Regions from separate parts of the Pseudorhizobium marinum genome, predicted to be linked through region 4. Evidence: predicted binding sites of a transcription regulator. Region 4 holds the regulator's gene; each other region holds the start of a gene.

Region 1 (5,079 bases), on a different contig from region 4:
AAGCGGATGCTGGAAACCCGCGGCTACACCGTCCACGAGGCCGGCTCCGGGGTCGAGGCGCTGGAGATCATGGCAGAGCTCGAGGGCAAGGTCGACATCGTCGTCTCCGACGTCGTCATGCCGGAAATGGATGGCCCGACGCTGCTGGGCGAACTGCGCAAGACCTATCCGGACCTGAAGTTCATCTTCGTCTCCGGTTATGCGGAAGATGCCTTTGCCCGCAACCTGCCGGCGGATGCCAAGTTCGGCTTCCTGCCAAAACCCTTCTCGCTGAAGCAGCTGGCGGTCGCCGTGCGGGAAATGCTGGACAACTGAGACAATCCTGCCGCCTTCTTCGGCGGTGGGACTGGCACCGATCGCTAGCCGCGGCGGGCGACGAGAATGCCGGCAAGCACGATGGCACCGCCGATGGCCTGCAGCGGGCCGATCGCTTCGGCCAGAATGAGCCAGGCGAGGATTGCCGCCACCACCGGCTGAAGCAGAAGCGTCAGTGACGAGAAGGCCGCCGGCAGGAAGGCCAGCGCATAGGTGATCGCCACCTGCCCGCCGGCATGGCTGATGAAGGCGAGGCCGAAGAGGATCGCCCAGCCGTAGAGGCTGGGGGGTAAGATGTTCCCCTCGAAATAGAGCGCGAAGGGCAGGATCGCGGCGGCGGCGGTGGCCGTCGACCAGATCATGATCCGCACGGTGTCGAAGCGGCTGCGCAGCCGCCCGATCGCCAGGATGTAGCAGGCGTAGAAGACGGCCGCGAGCGTGGCGTTGGCATCGCCGGCAAGATTGCCGTCCCCCAGTGCGGCGGGTCCGCCCTTCAGCGTGATGACGCCGGCGATCGCAAGCCCGAGACCGAGGAGGAAGATGCGCGTCACCGCGGTCCGGAACAGCAGGAAGCCGATCAGCGTCACGAAGACCGGCGCCAGATTGGCCAGCAGAGTGGCATTGGCGACCGATGTCATGTGCAGCGACAGGTGCCAGGCGACGAGATCGATCGCGAGCGCCAGGCCCGGCAGAACCAGCAGCGGCCAGTCGCGACGGGTAATCGTCACCTTCGGTCCGGCCTGGGGCCGCAGCAGGCTCCACAGCGACAGCGGGATCAGGGCAAGTGCCAGGCGCCAGAAGCCGGTGGAGATCGGTCCGACCTCCGACAGCCGCACGAAGATCGGCGAGGCGCCGATGGCAATGCCGCCGAGCACAAGCGCGGCAAGAGCCGCACGATGCTCCGGAGCCCGGACGATGTGCTGAATTGCAGGCAAGATCTTACTCCGGAAATGGTGGCGGCGTGGCTGCGCGCGCGTCAGCGCGCGAGCGCGACGGCGATGCCGGCTGCCAGCCGGGCATTGTTTTCGACGAGCGCGATATTGGTCTTCAGGCTGCGCCCGCCGGTCTGGTGGAAGATGTGGTCGAGCAGGAAGGGCGTGACGGCCTTGGCCGCCACATGCTGCTCGGCCGCCGCCTGGAGCGCGATCTGGATATAGCCTTCCATCTCCTCGCGGGAAATCTCGTCTTCCGCCGGCACGGGGTTGGCCACGAGGATGCCGCCGCGCACGCCGAGCGCCTGGCGGGCCGCCTCGAACCTGGCGATGTCGTCGGCAGTCTCGACGGAGAGGGGGCTCGGCAGGCCGGACACGCGCGACCAGAAGGCTGGGAAATCCGTCGAGCCACAGGTCACCACCGGCACGCCGCGGGTTTCCAGGACCTCCAGCGTCTTGGGGATGTCGAGGATCGCCTTGGCGCCGGCGCAGACGACGATGACATCCGTCTTGGCCAGTTCCTCCAGGTCGGCGGAAATGTCGAAGCTTTCTTCGGCGCCCCGGTGAACGCCGCCGATGCCGCCCGTCGCGAAGACACGGATGCCTGCGAGGGCCGCGGCAATCATCGTGGCGGCAACCGTGGTGGCGCCGGTGCGGCCGGTGGCAAGGGCAAAGGCGAAGTCCGCCCGGGACAGCTTCATCACGTCCTTGGCCTGGGCAAGCTGCTCGAGCTGGTCCTCCTCCAGGCCGACATGCAGCACGCCGTTCAGCACCGCGATCGTTGCCGGCACGGCGCCGCCATCGCGAATGATCGTCTCGACGCTGCGGGCCATCTCGATGTTGCCGGGATAGGGCATGCCATGGGTGATGATGGTCGATTCGAGCGCCACGAGCGGCAGGCCTGCGGCGCGGGCCGCCGCGACCTCGCGCGAGAAAACGATGGGCAGGGCGGGGGTCGCGGTCTGGGTCATGTCTGTCTCCGGAATGGTTGCCTCTCAGAACACCTTTTGAGGCGCGCCGACAAGGGTCGTTTCGTAGTCCATGGCATCGGGCGTGAGGTCGGGCGCCACCGCATGCGGCGAGCGCAGCGTGATCCGCGACGCGGCAATGCCGCAGCGGATCGCCTCCGGCAGTCCCTTGTGGCGCAGCAGCGCGTCGAGGGTGCCGGCGGCAAGCGCATCGCCGGCACCGGTGACATCGGCGGTATAGGTGAGCGGTGGCGGCGCCATGGTCAGGCTCTCGGTGGCGTCAAAGGCTGCAAGCTTGTGGCCGCCATCCGTCACCACGCCCGCCCGCAGGCCCTTGCGCCGCAGATGCACCGGCCAGGTTGCGGCCGTGGCCGCCTGGGTGCCGCAAAGGGCGGCAGCCTCGGCCGCGTTCATGAACAGATAGGCGAGGGCCGGAAGGGCCGCGGAAAAGCGAACGACCTTGGCGGGCGAAATGGCGATTCCGGCAACCGGAACGCCGGCCAGGCTGGCTGCCGCGCAAAGGGCCGTCAGCGTCTCTGCCGGAAGGTTGGCGTCGCAGACGATCAGTTCCGCCTCCTCGATGGACTGCCGCAGCGCACGCACCTGCAGGCGCCGCGGGCCGAACAGGCGGTAGAGATCCATATCGGCGAGCGCCACGACGAGATTGCCGTCGTGTTCGAGGATGGCGGTGTAGCTCGGCGTTGCCCTGTCGAGAAAGACGAAGGGACGATCGATGACGCCGGCGGCCTCCGCGGCGGCGGCGATCTTGTCGGCCGTCATGTCGCCGCCGCGCGGCGAGACCATGGTGACCTGATGACCGAGGAGCGCGAGGTTGCGGGCGACATTGAAGGCGCCGCCGCCGATCTCCTCCATCCAGGCGCCCGGATTGCTGGCGCCCATGGCGGTGTCTCCGGAAATCCGGCCGCGGCGATCGAGATGGGCGCCACCGAGGACGAGAACGCGCCGGCTCATAGGGTTGCCTTTGCGGGCGTCATAGCGGGTCCGATTCGATGCTTCTCGCGGAATGCGAGGGGGACGTGTTCACTGCCTTGTCCACACCGGCTGATGCGTGAACGGAATGCGAACTTGTCAGGAAAAACGACGGTAATTCAAGCGCTGCGACGCTACTTGCATAATGAGAACAAAAAGAGTACATAATCTTTATCGGCCGCTTCGTTGCCTGCGGGGCGTCAATAACCTAAAGGTGGATCAGATGGCACAAAATTCGTTGCGGCTCGTAGAGGATAAGACAGTGGACAAGAGCAAGGCGCTGGACGCAGCACTTTCGCAGATCGAGAGATCCTTCGGCAAGGGCTCGATCATGAAGCTCGGCGCGAACGATAGCGTGGTTGAAGTCGAGACGGTCTCCACCGGCTCCCTCAGCCTCGACATCGCCCTGGGCATCGGCGGCCTGCCGAAGGGTCGCATCATCGAGATCTATGGTCCGGAAAGCTCGGGCAAGACGACGCTGGCCCTGCAGACCATTGCGGAAGCGCAGAAGAAGGGCGGCATCTGCGCCTTCGTCGACGCCGAACACGCGCTCGATCCGGTCTATGCCCGCAAGCTTGGCGTCGACCTCCAGAACCTTCTGATCTCGCAGCCCGACACCGGCGAGCAGGCGCTCGAGATTACCGATACGCTGGTGCGCTCCGGCGCCATCGACGTGCTGGTGATCGATTCGGTCGCCGCGCTGACGCCGCGCGCCGAAATCGAAGGTGAGATGGGTGACAGCCTGCCGGGCCTGCAGGCGCGCCTGATGAGCCAGGCGCTGCGCAAGCTGACCGCCTCGATCTCGCGCTCCAACACCATGGTCATCTTCATCAACCAGATCCGCATGAAGATCGGCGTCATGTTCGGTTCGCCGGAAACCACCACCGGCGGCAACGCGCTGAAGTTCTACGCTTCGGTCCGCCTCGACATCCGCCGCATCGGCGCGGTCAAGGAGCGCGAAGAGGTGGTCGGCAACCAGACGCGCGTCAAGGTCGTCAAGAACAAGATGGCGCCGCCCTTCAAGCAGGTCGAATTCGACATCATGTATGGCGAAGGCGTCTCGAAGACGGGCGAACTGGTCGATCTCGGCGTCAAGGCCGGCATCGTGGAGAAGGCGGGTGCCTGGTTCTCCTATAACAGCCAGCGGCTCGGGCAGGGGCGTGAAAATGCCAAGACCTTCCTGCGCGACAACCCGGAAATGGCCCGCGAGATCGAGCTGTCGCTGCGCCAGAACGCCGGCCTGATCGCCGACCGCTTCCTGCAGAACGGCGGCCCGGACGCCGGCGACGACGGTGATGAATCGGCCGAGATGTAGTCCTTCGCCTCATTGTGAGATTGTTCGAGCCGGCCGCCATCTGGAAAGATGCGCGGCCGGTTCCGCGTTTGGCTGGACAGTCAGGGACACGGGCGATAAAAGCCAGTGGTTTTCAGTGACGGACCCGCATTCGGCGGAACAAAGGGCGTAGCATGAGCGGCGTGAATGACATCCGGTCGACCTTCCTCGACTATTTCCGAAAGAATGGCCACGAGGTGGTGTCCTCGAGCCCGCTCGTGCCGCGTAACGACCCGACGCTGATGTTCACGAACGCCGGCATGGTGCAGTTCAAGAATGTCTTCACCGGTCTGGAGAGCCGCCCCTATTCCACGGCCACGACCTCGCAGAAATGCGTACGCGCCGGCGGCAAGCACAACGATCTGGACAATGTCGGCTACACCGCCCGCCACCTGACCTTCTTCGAGATGCTCGGCAACTTCTCCTTCGGCGACTACTTCAAGGAACAGGCGATCGAATACGCCTGGAACCTCGTCACCAAAGGCTTCGACCTGCCCAAGCACCGGCTGCTGGTCACGGTCTATTCCGAAGACGAGGAAGC
Region 2 (5,079 bases), on a different contig from region 4:
CCACTACGGCGCGGGAGTAGCCGATGCGGGCTTCAAAAGGGGAGCCTGAGGAGATGCGCTTGACCATCGGCGGAAGACCGGCTCAGAGCCAGGGCCGCTGGGCGGTCGTCTTCTGTTCGAAGCTGCCGATCATGGACTCGCTCTTCAGCGTGCTGGCGATGTCGTCGAGACCCTCGAGCAGGATATGACGGCGTGCCTGGTCGATGTCGAAGCGGATGGATCCGCCGTCGGGACCGGTGATCTCCTGGGCTTCCAAGTCAACCGTCAGAACGGCGTTGGAGCCGCGCGAGGCGTCGTCCATCAGCTTGTCCAGATCGTCATGGCTGACAACGATGGGCAGGATGCCGTTCTTGAAGCAGTTGTTGTAGAAGATGTCGGCAAAGCTCGTGGAGATCACGCAGCGGATACCGAAGTCAAGAAGCGCCCAAGGCGCATGCTCGCGCGACGAGCCGCATCCGAAGTTGTCGCCGGCCACGAGGATCTTGGCATTGCGATAGGCGGCCTTGTTGAGCACGAAGTCTGGATTTTCCGACCCGTCTTCATTGTAACGGGCCTCGGCGAAAAGTCCCTGGCCCAGGCCGGTCCGCTTGATCGTCTTCAGGTAGTCCTTCGGAATGATCATGTCGGTGTCGACGTTGACGACCGGAAGCGGCGCTGCAACGCCCGTAAGCTTGACGAACTTTTCCATGATCTGCCTCCACATCGACTGTCTGCGGAAGCCCTTAAAGCAAATCGGGAGCGATTTGAAGGTCCGTTTTGGCCCAAGGCGGTACGCCAGGCGCCTGAAATCAGGCTGCCCGGCTTGTCTGGTCGACCCTGCTTACAGGTCGATGATGGTCCCGCGGCCGTCATTCCAGACGCGAAGGTCGGATTTCTGCGCCTTGGCTTTCACCGGGACGGGCTTCAGCCGCGCCGACAGGAGGCGGCCTGCCGCAATCGCGCCAACGATGCCCATGAAGGCGACCGTCAGGGAGGCGGTCAGCAGAGCAGCCAGTGCGAAGAGAGCGACACCGGTGGTGAAAAGGAAGAACGAACGAATGTTTTGCATGGTCCAGACCTTTCTGTGGACCTGAATGTGGTCCCTGCCGGTCTGCCTTGCAAGGCTTTTCCTCTGGTTGCGATATTGCGCCGCGCCGAAAAGCTTGTCACAAAATCGCGATGACATTCGTGACCTTTCCTTCGGCGCCCGTTTCGCCCCCTCGCCGCTCCTGCCTCAGCGTGCCCGCGATCAACCGGCGCGCCCTCGACAAGACGCACGGGCTGGACTGCGACCTGGTGATCTTCGACCTCGAAGATTCTGTTTCTCCGGACAAAAAGGCCGAAGCGCGCGACAACCTGCGCCGTTTCTTTCGGGAGACGCCGCTTGCGGCGCGGGAAACGGTGATCCGCATCAATGGCGCGGACTCGCAGTTTCGCCGCCAGGATGTCGAGCTGGTCCTGGAGCTTGAACCGGATGTGGTGCTTCTGCCGAAGGTGGAGGATCCGGGCGAAATCCGGCAGATGGCCGAAGCGCTTGCGAACGCGCCGGAAAGCCTGCGGGTCTGGGCGATGATGGAGACGCCACTGGGCGTGCTCAACGCAGCCGCCATCGCCGCGACAGCACGGGAGGCGGGAGGACGGCTGGAGTGCTTGGTGATCGGCCTCAACGATCTGCGCAAGGCAACGGGTGTTCCGCCGCAGCCGGGACGGGTCTATCTGGTGCCCTGGATGATGCAGGTGGTCCTGGCTGCGCGCGCACATGGCCTGGACGTCATCGACAGCGTCTTCAACGATTTTCGCGACGCCGACGGGTTTGTTGTCGAATGCGCCCAGGGTAGCGCCATGGGGTTCGACGGCAAGATGCTGATCCATCCGGCACAGATTGAAGCCGCCAACGAAAGCTTCGGACCGGCTCCGGAAGCGATCGCCGAGGCTGAAGCCATCGTCGCCGCCTTCCGGCAGCCAAACACGGCAGACCTCAACGTCATCAACCTCAACGGCCGGATGGTCGAACGCCTGCATCTGGAAGAAGCCGAAAGGCTTCTCGCCCGGCTGCATCTCATCGAAAGCAGAAAGACAAGCGCATGAAAGTCTACCGTTTCCTCACAGGTCCCGACGATTCTTCCTTCTGCCACCGGGTCACGGATGCCCTGAACAAGGGCTGGGACCTGCATGGGTCGCCCAGCCACAGCTTCAACGCCGCCGAGAACAAGATGTACTGCGGCCAGGCCGTCGTGAAGACAGTGCACGGCAAGGATTATCATCCCGACATCAAGCTCGGCGAGCAGTAGGCCGCTTCAGGCCAAGGTCAGCGCTCGGTGGCTTCCTCGGCGCTGGCCTCGATCCGCTCCATGTCGTCGTCGCTCAGGCCGAAGTGATGGCCGATCTCGTGGATCAGCACATGGGTGATGATATCGCCCAGTGTCTCCTCGTTTTCCGCCCAGTAATCCAGGATCGGGCGGCGATAGAGCCGGATACGGTTCGGCAGTTCGCCCGTTTCCATGGTGAAACGCTCCGAGATGCCGCGTCCCTCAAAGAGGCCGAGCAGGTCGAAGGGGGTTTCGAGCGCCATGTCCTCGAAGATATCGTCGTCGGGAAATTCCTCGATCTCGATGGTCAGGTTCGTGGTCAGCGCCCGGAATTCTTCCGGCAGGTTGCCATAGGCTTCGATCGCCAAGGACTCGAAGGCACTGATGGTGGGCGCGTGGCGGTCCCGCCAGTCGTCAGTTTGGTCAATACGGGCCATACATGCTCCTTGTGGGAGCTCATATAATTCATTTCAGGAAATTTTCGAGAGGATTCATCAGCCTGCCCGAGCAAACGGGCGTCGGCGCCAAAATGGCTGTTGACTCTTCTGGGTAGCTCTGGAATCCATTAGAACATAAAGAGAACATACAGAATGGAGCTGACGCCATGGCTGAAGATGCCACGGCGCAGGAGAGACTTTTTGCCCTGCGTGAAACGATCGCCCGCCTGGAAGGAAAGGCCTTGCCCGCCATGGCAGCGGCCAGACAGGCTGACGCTGCCGTTGCGGCGGAAGGAGCCGCTGCGGGATCATCAAACCGGTTTTGCTTTGGAGTCCAGGAGGTGGATTGCCTGCTGGACGGCGGGCTGCCCCGGGACGGGCTGACAGAGGTGAGGACGCAGCTTTTCCGGGACTCCGGTGCCGCAACGGCTCTTCTTCTGGCGCTGACGTCGCGGTTGATGGGATCGCCCGGAAAGGATGAGAAGGCGACAGGGGAACCCGTCCTGTGGATCGGCGATACGGCCTGCGTGCAGGAGGCCGGCCTGCCCTATGCCCTGGGGTTGAGGGAGTTCGGGCTGAGGCCCGGTCAGCTCCTGTTTGCCCTGCCGCGAAAGCTGGAAGACGCCCTCTGGATTGCCGAGCTTGCACTGGCCAGCAGAGCGCTTGCAGCCACCATTCTTGAAGTCCGTGGCAATCTTCCGGGGTTCGGCCTGACCGAAAGCCGGCGGCTTGCTCTCAGAGCAAAGGCGGCGGGGCGGCCGCTTTTCGTGCTCCGGCATGCGGGCGATGAAGAGGCAAGCAGTGCCGCCTTCCGCTTTCGTGCCGAGCCGGCGCCGGCTCTGGAACGGCGCCTCCCCGATGGTTCGATGCTGGGCGGCAGCCTCGGCCATCCCGTTTTCCGTCTGACCCTGGAGAAGAGCCGCAATCCGGCTCCGCTCTCTTTCACCCTGGAGTGGAATTCCCGTGACCGTCAATTTCTCCTCGCCCGTCCACCAGCCCTCCCTGTCTCTGTCACGCCCGGGACAGCGCATCCTGTCGATCGTCCTCCCGCATCTGTCGACCGACCGGATCGCCCGGCTCAAGTGGGGTCCCTCCTGGCGTTCGACCGGGCGTCCTGAGCATCCGCCGATCCTCTGCGCCGGGCGGCACGAGAATGCCATGCGGCTGACGTCGCTGGACGAAATGTCGGAGACGCTGGGCCTCAGGCTGGGGCAGGGACTGGCGGAGGCGCGAGCCATTCATCCGTCGGTGGAGGTGGTGGACGAGAACCCGGCTGCCGACCGGAGCCTGCTGGAAGCCATTGCGGACTGGTGCGACCGCTACACGCCGCTGGTGGCGATCGACGGGGAGAAGGGCCTGCTTCTCGACATTACCGGCTGCGCCCATCTGTTCGGTGGCGAGGAGCTGCTGCTGAACGACGTGATGTTGCGGCTGTTCCAGATGGGTTTCGATGCGAGGGGCGCCATTTCCGGATGGCCCGGCCTGTCCTGGGCCGTGTGTCGGTTCGGCCATGGCGGTGTGGTGGCCGACAGGGAAAGGGAAACGATTGCCGCGCCGCTGCCGGTGGCTGCCCTCCGGCTGGAGCAGGATCTGGTGGGCGCGTTGCGGAAGCTTGGCCTCAAGCGCATCGGGGATATCCTTCCCCTCCCGCGCGCACCGCTCGCCCGCCGCTTTGGCGCACAGGTCCTGCTGCGGCTGGACCAGATGATGGGGAGGGTGGAGGAGCCGATCTCTCCGCGCCGCCCGGTGCCGGTGCTGTCCTGCGAGCGGCGGCTTCTGGAACCGATCCGGGCGGAGGAGGACATCCTGCATCTGGCCGGCCAGGTGGCGCTTCTCCTGCTGCCAAGCCTGGAGGCGCGGGGGGCCGGCGGCCGCGTCTTCGAACTGGTGCTCTTCCGGGTGGACGGCAAGGTCTTCCGGATCGAGGCCGGTGCCTCCCAGCCGCTGCGGGAGCCCCAAAGGATTGCCGCCCTCTTTTCGGAACGCCTCAAGGCGGTCCATGACGATCTCGATGCGGGTTTCGGTTTCGAGATTCTTCGCCTCAACGTGCTCCGGCACGAGGATTTCAGATCCACCCAGACGGATTTCGAGGGGCAGGGGCAGCAGGCGGCGTCACTGGGTGATTTTGTCGACCGGGTCAGTGCGCGGCTCGGGTGCCATGTCCTGCAGGGGGTCGCGCTGCGTCAAAGCCATGTCCCGGAGCGGGCGTCCGTCTTCCAGCCGGCCCTGAACATGCCTGCCGCGTCGAAGCGGGATGATCTCGGTTTCGGTTTTCAGGTCCACGACAGGCCCGTGCGCCTGTTCCGCTACCCCGAGCGGGTCGAGGCGGTGGCGGAGGTTCCGGACGGGCCGCC
Region 3 (5,079 bases), on a different contig from region 4:
TGATCCCGAGACAGTAGCAGACCGCCGAGTTGGCCGCGCTCCCGCGCCCCTGGCAGAGGATGCCCTTCGACCGGGCGAAGCGGACAATCGAATAGACCGTCAGGAAATAGGGGGCGTAGTTCATCGTCCTGATGAGATCGAGCTCGTGCAGGATCGCCTTTCGAACCTTGTCCGGTACGCCTTCGGGATATCGCTCTTTCGCACCTTGCCAGGCGAACCTGGTCAGCGACTGCTGCGCATCGAGGCCAGGGACGATGGCTTCCTCCGGGTACTGGTACTGCAGCTCGCTCATGTCGAAGCAGCAGCGTTCTACGATCTCCCCCGTCCGCGCCAGCGCCTCCGGGTACTCGCCAAACAGGCGGTGCATTTCTTCGGGTGCCTTGAGGAAGCGGTCCGCATGCCGTTCGCGGTCGAAACCGACGCTGTCGATCGTCGTGCGATTTCGAATGCAGGTTACAATATCCTGAAGCTGTCGGCGTCCTGGATCATGGAACAGGACATCGTTGGTGATGACGGTCTTCACCTTGTGCCTGGCGGCCATGTTCGACAGCGTGTGCAAGCGCAGCCTGTCGTTGGGCCGGCGACGCAGGCACAGGCTGACATAGGCCCTGTCGCCGAAGATTGCGGCCACCTTCCGCAGCTGTCCCGCGTAGATATCGTCAGCTTCGTCGGGAATGAGAATGGCGATCAGCCCGTCGCTGTAGGTGGCGACGTCGGTGATATCGAGGCGGCATTTTCCCTTGCCACCCCGGCCCTTGCCGAGCGACAACAGCCGGGTGAGCCGCGAGTATCCCGGGCGATCGATCGGGTAGACCAGAAGTGACATGCCGTCGGCAAGGTCGAGACGGCAACCGACCACAAGGCGAATGCCCGTGGCCTTGGCAGCCTCCCAGGCGCGGACGATCCCGGCCAGCGAGTTCCTGTCGACGATCCCAAGGGCATGGATGCCAAGAGCCGCGGCCGTGGCGAACAGCTCCGCGGCGGAACTTGCTCCGCGCAGAAAGCTGAAGTGTGTCGTGACCTGGAGCTCGGCATACCTCATCCGAAGACCCCGTGTATGAACCAGCGATGCGAGCCGGTTTCCGGATCGACCCCGTCACCGGCGCGATAGAGCCAGTACCGCTCGCCCTGCTCGTCCTCGACAACGAAATAATCCCGTACCGCCTGCATCTCCCGGGGACGCGTCCACCATTCGCCGAAGATGCGTTCAGGCCCATCTGCCCTTTTGACGCGGCGGCGCTTGCCACGCCAGGTGAACACGGCCGGTGGCTGGTCAGGAAGCAGGGCCATAACCTCGATTGCTTCCGGTCTTGCCATAAGCCGCGACGGACGCGGCCATCTGGCCGCCCAGTCGGCTCCGGTCGCGTCCGCCGTTGGCGCGATCCGGGTTACCGACCGCTCGGGGACGTCCGAGGCAACCGGCGTCATGCGATAGAGGCGCTGCCCCCGGTTGCCCAGGATGTCGATAAGAGGTGTCACGTCGACGACCTGTTCCTCCATCAGAGAGGCCGTCGTCTGCTTCTCTTGCAGCGGTTCGGCCATCACCGCCACGAGCACCATCTTCTCGATACCAAAGCCCGGTTCGATCTTTTCGATGCGGTCGCACAGAAGCTTGGCAAGACGGGCGGGATCGCGAACAGGCTTTGCAAGTCCGGCGCGCAGACACTGCCTCGTGTTGTCGACGCGATGGATGACCAGGTCCGAACGGCGCACGCCAAGGCCCCGTCCTTCAAGCTCGGCACTCAGCTGGCGGGCCAGGCGGTGAACGTATTTCTGGATCGTCTCGGCCGCCCCGATCGGGTCCTGGAAGTCGCGTGAGACCGCGACGGTTTCCGGCGTCCGCAAGGGTTCGATCGGCTCGGCGACGCGGCCAAAAAGCTGGTCGAGCCGTCGTGCGACCTCAGGACCGAAGCGCAATGTCAGCGGCGCCCGCGGCATCGCCGACAATTCGCCGACGGTTTCGACACCCAGGACGCGCAGACCCTGGATCGTATCCGCTGGCAGGCGCAGGCAATCAATCGGCAGTCCGACGACGGCCTTGCTCAACCCACCGACGGGAACCACCGTTGTTTCAGCCGCCGTCAGGCGGGTCAGCGCATGCGCCGCTCCCCAGGTATCCGCCACCGCCGCCCGCGCCGTCAGTCCACGGCCGCGAAGCGAATTCACCAGGCCGGAGACCATCATCATCTCGCCGCCGCGAAGGTGGTCGGCGCCTTCCGTGTCGATGACAATGCCATCGGTCCCGTCCACGGCGACAACAGGGCTGTATTGCCGCAGAACCCAGAGTGCAAGCCTCTCAAGGGCTGCGGCATCCGCGGCCGGATCGGCATCGATCATGGTGAGGTTGGCGATGATCGCCTGCGCCTTGCTGGCGGGCATGCCGACCCGCAGGCCTACGTCACGGGCAGCCCGATCGATGGCAGACACCCAGCGCCTTGTTCCCGACCGGGAGATGACGACGAGCGGTTGGTCAGACGGCATGGTTGCCTCTCCATGCCGTCTGATCCGGTCCGTTGGCAGATACGGGAAGTAGACACACGCGACCCTTGGCATCACAGGCTCCAATTTCGTACTCAGCACACTCGCCTGCTTTCACACGCATCAGTTCGGCCAGCCATCGCGCCCTGCCGACTCCCGCCACCGGCAATGGCTCCGACGGCAGCACGCTCACCCGCCATCGGGTGGAGGACGCCGTGGGATTGCCGTAGTCCGATGCCTCCGTCTGTCGCCGCCACCGACGAACGACCAGACCGATTGTCCCCGTCTTCTCAGCCGCAAGCTGGAGGCGGCGGGAGGCGGTCATGGGCAGACGGACAAGCTCGCCGACGACGGCAGCCAAGCCGCCGAATGACAGTCCCTCTTCCATGGAGGCCAGGACGTCCTCCTCTTTGTCAGCCTGGCAATAAATCACCCGGTCCGGATGCAGCCCTGCCTGCGACAGCGCAGGGGCAAACAGGTCGGGCCTGGTCAGACACCACAACACCTTGCCATTGGCCCTCGCCGCTATTCCCGCGGCAAACAATGCTGCCGCCGCCCCGTCCACCGTGCCGGTGCCGCCGCCTGCGATCTCGTGCAGGGCGCCGTAGGCGAGACCTCCCCCGGGCAGCCGCTCGTCGATCTGGCAAACGCCAAAGGGCAGCACGGCCGCGTTCTTCGACCCGCGCCCCTCAAGACCGGCTATCCGGTCCCTGAGCTCGTCGATGACCCGAGAATTGTGGACACGCGACATCGTTCACGGACCTCCTCAGGTTCGCGGTGTACAGGACTTCCTGCTCCAAAACAGTTGACGTTCCTCTTCTGTTCTCATCGCGGAAAAGAGTCAAGCCGGTCGGGCGCAGGTTTTTTAGACGTCGCTAATCGGCTTCCGATGAAGACCGGCAATCGGCACGGTTGCCCCTGCTGCTCGGCCAGCTCGGCTGCGATCTGACGGCTGACGCGTTCCCCTTGTCAGGAGGTTGTGACCCTGCGCCTGAGGCTGTCGGACCGGGTTGTCGAGTAGCAAGGGAAGCATCTTTGGACGCGAGACTTCAACCGTCGAGGAAGGCCGTAAGCGCGGCGTTGACTGCGCCGCTTTCCTCCCGGTGAACCCAATGCGTCGCCTGGGCGAAAACCTCCAGCTTGCCATCTTCGCAAAGAGCGAGGCTGCGCTGCGCCAGCCCGAACTCGAGAGCTTTGTCCTGCAGCCCCCAGATGACAAGGGTCGGCGTCACAATCCGCGCTTTCAAACTTGGGCGAAAGGGTAAGGCGCGATACCAGTTTAACATACTCGAGAGCGCCTCCGGTTGCTCCCAGGCATGCCGATATTCCACGATATCTTCTTCTTCGAACGCGCCTTGCCGGCTGGAACCCCTGAGCGCTCGGACCAGCAAGGCCGATCGACGAGACCCCAGGACAGCTTCCGGCAACAGGGGGATCTGGAAGAACGCCACGTAGCTGCTGCGCAGGAACTGCGTCGGAGAGTGCACAGCATGGGCAAGCAACACCTCGGGATGGGGCGCATTCAGGATGACAAGCTTGTCCAGGCGATGAGGCAGCGTCGCGCCTGTTGCCCAGGCCACAATGCCTCCCCAGTCATGGCCGACCAGATGAAACCTTTCCACGGCGAGCGCGTCGGCGAGTGCGACGACATCACCGATAAGCCTGGGCAGGGCATATTCGCGCACTCCGCGGGGCTTGTCGCTGGTGTTGTAACCCCTCTGGTCCGGAACGATCACCCGGTAGCCTGCAGATGCGAGCGCATCAATCTGCCGCCTCCAGCCGATCCAGAAGTCCGGGAACCCGTGCAGGAGCATGACCGGCCGCCCGCCGGCAGGTCCAAACTGAACCACATGAAGCCGGAGGCTTCCCACGTTCACGAAACGATGTTCAGGCGCAAATACGGTCATGCCGGTTAACGCAGTGCCTGCTGAAGTGATCCAGCGGCATCCTCAGGTCGTCTGGGTCAGCTGGCTCCGTCGGCCCGTTGATGTCGCAGCAATCGAGGCGGTCGCAATCAGGTGGAGCCGGCAATTGTTGCCTGCATGTCCTGCTGCGGCCATCCTAGCAGTGCTTCGCGCCCGGCAGGGGTCAAGCCATAGACGCCTCTATCGAGCCGTTCAAACCAGCCGTAGACGTTCGCGAGCAAAATCTTGCCCGCATCCGGTATGGTGGATCGGATTTCGCGCACCCGCATCGGCCCTGATGTCAGCACCAGAGCACAACCGAGGGCCTGCTGGCGGTAGGCTGTCATGATCGGCGCGCGGGTGCTTCCACCAAGGGCCGGATCGCCGCGCCGCCGCTGGTGCTCGCGCGTCAGCCGCGACCGGCGCTTCGAGTTGGTACGCGGCATCGGCGATACCGAGGCAACGATCACGCTGACCGCGCCGCTATCGGAGATGCCGAGCATGCCGATCCCGAGCCTGCGGCAGAGATCGCGATAGCGTCTGTCGGCCTCTCGGCCCTTGCCCTTGGCCGATACCCGCCCGGCAATCCAGACCTCGTCTGCGACAGCCGCGCGGTCGACAGCCTGGAGTATCAGCTCCAGATTGAAGCTCAGTTTGAGCTCGCAGATCACCACGACAGGCGGGTCGTCACGGCTCA
Region 4 (5,079 bases):
CGGGCTGAGGACGATCCTGGGCTGGTTTACCGGCTTCGCGCAGGCCTGGCCGGTCAAGAAGATCGCCGCTTTCGGCGCGCTGCTGATGGCGACCGCCTATTACCTGATCTCGGGTTTCGCCATCTCGGCGGAACGCGCCTATCTGATGATGTCGGTGATGCTGATCGCCGTCTTCTTCGACCGGATGGCGATCAGCCTGCGCAATGTCGCGATCTCCGCGCTCGTCATCCTCGCCATGTCGCCCTCGGAAATCCTGGGGCCGAGTTTCCAGATGTCCTTTGCCGCAACGGTCGCGCTGGTTGCCGGCTATGCGGTCTGGAGCCGGCGAGCGGCCGACGCCGAGGCGACGTTCTTTCCGCCGCTCAAGGGCCGATGGGCCGTCGCCACGACCGGCTGGCATTTCATGGTCGGCATCTTCGTCACCTCCCTGATCGGCGGACTGTCCACGGCCATCTACTCCATGGAGCACTTCCACCGCCTTGCGGGCTACGGCCTGGCGGCAAACCTCGCCGTGATGCCGATCATCTCCTTCATCGTCATGCCGGCCGGTCTCGTCGGCATGCTGCTGATGCCCTTCGGGCTGGACGCTCCCTTTCTGACGCTGATGGGCCACGGTCTTTCCGCGGTGATTGCCGTGGCAAACCACGTGGCCGCCTGGGGCGGCGACGTCCCCGTCGGCCGCCAGCACCCCTGGTTCCTGGCAATCGCATCGGCCGGTTTCCTGCTGCTGGCGCTGCTGCGCACGCGTTTGCGGCTCGTTGGCCTGCCGCTTCTGGTGCTGGCCTTCCTGCTGAGCTGGCACGCGCAGCGACATCCCTCGGGCGATCTTCTGGTGGCGGAGGACGGTGCCCTCGTGGCGCTTCTCGGGCCGGCTGTTGCCACCAACCGTGCCCGCCCGCCGGACTTCATCTTCGATCAATGGCAGCGGGCGCTGCGGCTGGAACAGCCGCTAGCGCCGAAGGTGTCACCATCCGGAGATATCGCGGCGATTTTGGTCAGTGACCCTCCCGACCGGCTGCCCCTGGATCCGGATCAGCTGGCACAGGTCCGCACAGCGATGCGCGAGATGGCCCGGGTGGCGGAGGAGAGCAGGGGGCTCTTCCATTGCATGCCGAAAGCCTGGTGTCTGGCCGTCACGACCGAGGGAGCGTTGGTTGCGGTGATGGAGGACGGCCGGCTCACCGGCATCGGCTGTGATCTGGCGGCGGTCGTCGTTGCACCCCGCGCCCGCTTCGACCACTGCTACTCCGGTGCGCTACTGATCAGCGGCAAGGCGCTGCGAAAGACCGGCGCTCTGGAGATCCGCTTCAGCGGCAGCGAAGACATGCGGCGCTGGCAGGCGACTGCGGCGATGCGCGGTATAGACCGCCCCTGGACCCGCCATCGCCACTACGAATGGCGCAGCGACAGCTTTGACCCAAGTCTTTCCGAGTCGCTCTCGATGCTGCTCAGTGGTAGCGGCGGATGAGGCCGACGAGCTTGCCCTGAACCTTGACGCGGTCCGCCGGCAGGATGCGGGTTTCGTAAGCCGGGTTGGCGGCTTCCAGCGCGATCGAGGCGCCGCGGCGACGGAAGCGCTTCAGCGTGGCTTCCTCGTCGTCCACCAGGGCAACGACGATGTCGCCGGGTCCGGCCGTCTGGCCGTTGCGGATGATGACCGTGTCGCCGTCGAGGATGCCGGCCTCGATCATCGAATCGCCCTTCACCTCCAGCGCGTAATGTTCGCCTGGTCCCAGCATCTCGATCGGAACGGAAATATCGTGGGTATTGTTCTGGATGGCCGAGATCGGCACGCCGGCGGCGATGCGGCCCATCACCGGAACGGTCGCGCTGCCGCCCTCGTCGTTGGCGGCCCGCGCCGCAGGGGCGGGTACCGGCTTCGTCTTGCCGAGGCTGCCCTCGATGACGCTCGGCGAGAAGCCGCGACGCGGTTGCAGGCTGCTGCTGTAGGCCTCCGGCAGCTTGATCACTTCCAGCGCCCGGGCCCGGTTGGGCAGGCGGCGGATGAAGCCGCGCTCCTCGAGCGCCGTGATCAGCCGGTGGATGCCCGACTTCGAGGCCAGGTCCAACGCATCCTTCATCTCGTCGAAGGAGGGCGGTACGCCCGATTCCTTCATCCGTTCGTGAATGAAGAGAAGCAGTTCCTGCTGTTTGCGCGTGAGCATCGTGGCCCCTTCGGTGTGAAACAAATACGGAACAGACTGTATCTGTTCCACATGTGTTCCGCAAGGGTCAAAATTTCCGTCGAATTGCGCAGACGCCCCTTCCGGAAGAGGGCATAGCACGCTCTCATGAGGTCCGTATCCCGAGAGGAACCATGATGAACATCCGCAGCATCGATCACCTGGTCCTGCCCGTGTCCGGGCTGCCGCAGGCGCGCGCAGCGCTCCAGCGCCTGGGCTTCACGGTCGCCCCGGATGCCCGCCATCCGTTCGGGACCGAAAACGCCTGCGTGTTCCTGGAGGACGGCGCCTATCTGGAGCCGCTCGCCGTCGCCGACCGCGCGACCTACGACCGGTCGTCCGACACCGGCAATGTCTTCACCGCCCGCGACCGGCAGGTGCGCCGCATCTTGCCCGATGCCGGATTGTCCGCCGTCGTGCTGGCAACCGCTGATGCCGTCGCGGAAGATGCCGGCTATCGTTCGGAGGGCGTATCTGCCGGAGAGATCCTGGAGTTTTCCCGCAAGCTGTCGCTGCCCGAGGGTGGAGAGGTTACCGCGAGCTTTCGACTGGCCTTTGCCGCCGACGAGCGTTCGCCGGCTTTCTTCCTGTTTTCCTGCCAGCGGATCAACGCGCTCCCCCGCGACATCGGCGCCCTGGCGCGCCATGCCAACGGCGTCTCGGGCCTGCGGGAAATCGTGCTGGCTGCGGCTCGACCGGCGGAGGAGTGTCACCTCCTGGAGACGGTGCTGGCGGCGCAGGGCATGCGCCAGGGTGATTCCATCGTGTTCCAAACCCGCAACGGCATTCTGCGGGTCATCGAGGATCAAACGCCGCCCGACGCTTCCTCGTCCGACCGGGGCGCGATACCCGGCCTGCGCGGGCATTCGGTGGTCTTTGCCGTCGCCGATCTCGCCGTGACAGAGGCGGTCCTTGCTGCTAATGACGTGCCGTTCCTGCGCCGGGACAACCGCCTGATCGTGGCGGAGGCCACCGGGCAGAAAGTGGTATTTGCCTTCGAGGAGTAATGCGATGGACGTGAGCCCGAATTCTGAGGTCTATGCGGGCGAGGGCGCCGGCCGTGTGCTCTTCTCGCAGACGGCACGCTTTTCCCTGATTGCCGGCCCCTGCCAGATGGAGAGCCGCGACCATGCCTTCATGGTCGCCGGCGTGCTGAAGGAACTCTGCGGCAAGCTCGGCATCGGGCTCGTCTACAAGTCGTCCTACGACAAGGCGAACCGCACCTCCATCTCCGGCAAGCGCGGCATCGGCTTGGAGAAGGCGATGGAAGTCTTCGCCGACCTGAAGACGGAGTTCGGCTTCCCCGTCCTCACCGACATCCACACCGAGGAACAGTGCGCGCTGGTGGCGCCGACGGTCGACATCCTGCAGATCCCCGCCTTCCTCTGCCGCCAGACCGATCTCCTGATCGCCGCCGCAAAGACGGGCCGCGTCATCAACGTCAAGAAGGGCCAGTTTCTCGCCCCCTGGGACATGAAGAACGTGCAGTCGAAGTTCCTGGCCAGCGGCAATCCGAACGTGCTTCTGTGCGAGCGCGGCGCCTCCTTCGGCTACAACACGCTGGTCTCCGACATGCGCTCGCTGCCGACCATGGCGGCCATGGGCTCGCCGGTCATCTTCGATGCGACTCACTCGGTGCAGCAGCCGGGCGGCCAGGGCGGCTCGACCGGCGGCCAGCGTGAGTTCGTCGAGACGCTGGCGCGGGCGGCCGTCGCCGTCGGCGTCGCCGGCCTCTTCATCGAGACCCACGAAGATCCCGACAATGCCCCCTCGGACGGGCCGAACATGGTGCATCTGAAGGATATGCCGCGGCTGCTGGAAAAGCTGCTCGCCTTCGACGCCGTCAGCAAATCCGCCTGATCGCGGATTGGCGCCGAGATTGTAATTTGCCTGTCATCGATTAAGAGACATTGTCGATGACCGATGGGCCTTAAGCTTACCTCAGGGAGAGATCATGACTGCCATTACCGACATCGTCGCACGCGAAATCCTCGACAGCCGCGGCAACCCGACCATTGAAGTCGATGTGTTTCTGGAAGACGGCAGCATGGGCCGCGCCGCGGTTCCCTCTGGCGCCTCGACCGGTGCCCACGAGGCGGTCGAACTGCGTGACGGCGGCAAGCGCTATCACGGCAAGGGCGTCGAGAAGGCGGTGGAAGCCGTCAACACCGAAATCTTCGATGCCATCGGCGGCTTCGATGCCGAAAGCCAGATTCATATCGACCAGACGATGATCGCGCTCGATGGCACCGCCAACAAGTCGCGCCTCGGCGCCAATGCGATCCTCGGCGTATCGCTCGCCGTCGCCAAGGCTGCCGCCGATTCGTCCGGCCTGCCGTTCTACCGCTATGTCGGCGGCGCGAGCGCCCATCTCCTGCCGGTGCCGATGATGAACATCATCAACGGCGGTGCCCATGCCGACAACCCGATCGACTTCCAGGAATTCATGATCATGCCGGTCGGCGCGGAAAACATCCGGGAAGCCGTGCGCATGGGTTCGGAAGTCTTCCATATCCTGAAGAAGGAACTGGCGGCGCAGGGTCACAATACCAACGTCGGCGACGAGGGCGGCTTTGCGCCGGGCCTGAAGAGCGCGCCGGAGGCGCTCGACTTCATCATGAAGTCGATCGAGAAGGCCGGCTACAAGCCGGGCGACGACATGTGCCTGGCGCTCGACTGCGCCTCGACCGAGTTCTTCAAGAACGGCAAATACGAGATGGAAGGTGAAGGCCGCACGCTGGAGCCGGAAGCCATGGCCGACTACCTCGCCGAGCTCGCCGGCAAATACCCGATCATCTCGATCGAGGACGGCATGGCCGAGGACGACTGGGACGGCTGGAAGTATCTGACCGACAAGATCGGCAGCAAGTGCCAGCTGGTCGGCGACGACCTCTTC

The links. The regulator LexA, encoded in region 4, represses DNA repair genes until DNA is damaged. The targets are predictions, from matches to a motif close to TGTTCNNNNTGTGTTCNG.
Region 1: the regulator LexA is predicted to act here: its motif matches at 3,353-3,370, upstream of recA (recombinase RecA).
Region 2: the regulator LexA is predicted to act here: its motif matches at 2,855-2,872, upstream of EO99_RS0105260 (ImuA family protein).
Region 3: the regulator LexA is predicted to act here: its motif matches at 3,288-3,305, upstream of EO99_RS0115880 (ImuA family protein).

Annotation. Positions count from the first base shown of each region.
Region 1 covers NZ_JMQK01000005.1:270,567-275,645, reverse strand. The annotation lists gene cckA (cell cycle histidine kinase CckA) at 1-315, shown strand, start outside; gene EO99_RS0108865 (DMT family transporter) at 360-1,253, opposite strand; gene EO99_RS0108860 (pseudouridine-5'-phosphate glycosidase) at 1,292-2,218, opposite strand; gene EO99_RS0108855 (carbohydrate kinase family protein) at 2,243-3,187, opposite strand; gene recA (recombinase RecA) at 3,429-4,520, shown strand; gene alaS (alanine--tRNA ligase) at 4,673-5,079, shown strand, end outside.
Region 2 covers NZ_JMQK01000003.1:274,697-279,775, reverse strand. The annotation lists gene EO99_RS0105290 (RidA family protein) at 1-67, opposite strand, end outside; gene leuD (3-isopropylmalate dehydratase small subunit) at 83-688, opposite strand; gene EO99_RS0105280 (hypothetical protein) at 821-1,048, opposite strand; gene EO99_RS0105275 (HpcH/HpaI aldolase/citrate lyase family protein) at 1,159-2,067, shown strand; gene EO99_RS0105270 (DUF1737 domain-containing protein) at 2,064-2,270, shown strand; gene EO99_RS0105265 (metallopeptidase family protein) at 2,288-2,725, opposite strand; gene EO99_RS0105260 (ImuA family protein) at 2,893-3,843, shown strand; gene EO99_RS0105255 (Y-family DNA polymerase) at 3,884-5,079, shown strand, end outside.
Region 3 covers NZ_JMQK01000013.1:14,829-19,907, forward strand. The annotation lists gene EO99_RS0115870 (error-prone DNA polymerase) at 1-1,042, opposite strand, end outside; gene EO99_RS0115875 (DUF6504 family protein) at 1,039-2,553, opposite strand; gene EO99_RS0115880 (ImuA family protein) at 2,471-3,229, opposite strand; gene EO99_RS0115885 (alpha/beta fold hydrolase) at 3,528-4,385, opposite strand; gene EO99_RS0115890 (DUF2161 domain-containing phosphodiesterase) at 4,493-5,079, opposite strand, start outside.
Region 4 covers NZ_JMQK01000026.1:32,625-37,703, reverse strand. The annotation lists gene EO99_RS0122345 (ComEC/Rec2 family competence protein) at 1-1,468, shown strand, start outside; gene lexA (transcriptional repressor LexA) at 1,449-2,165, opposite strand; gene EO99_RS0122335 (VOC family protein) at 2,321-3,190, shown strand; gene kdsA (3-deoxy-8-phosphooctulonate synthase) at 3,195-4,043, shown strand; gene eno (phosphopyruvate hydratase) at 4,138-5,079, shown strand, end outside.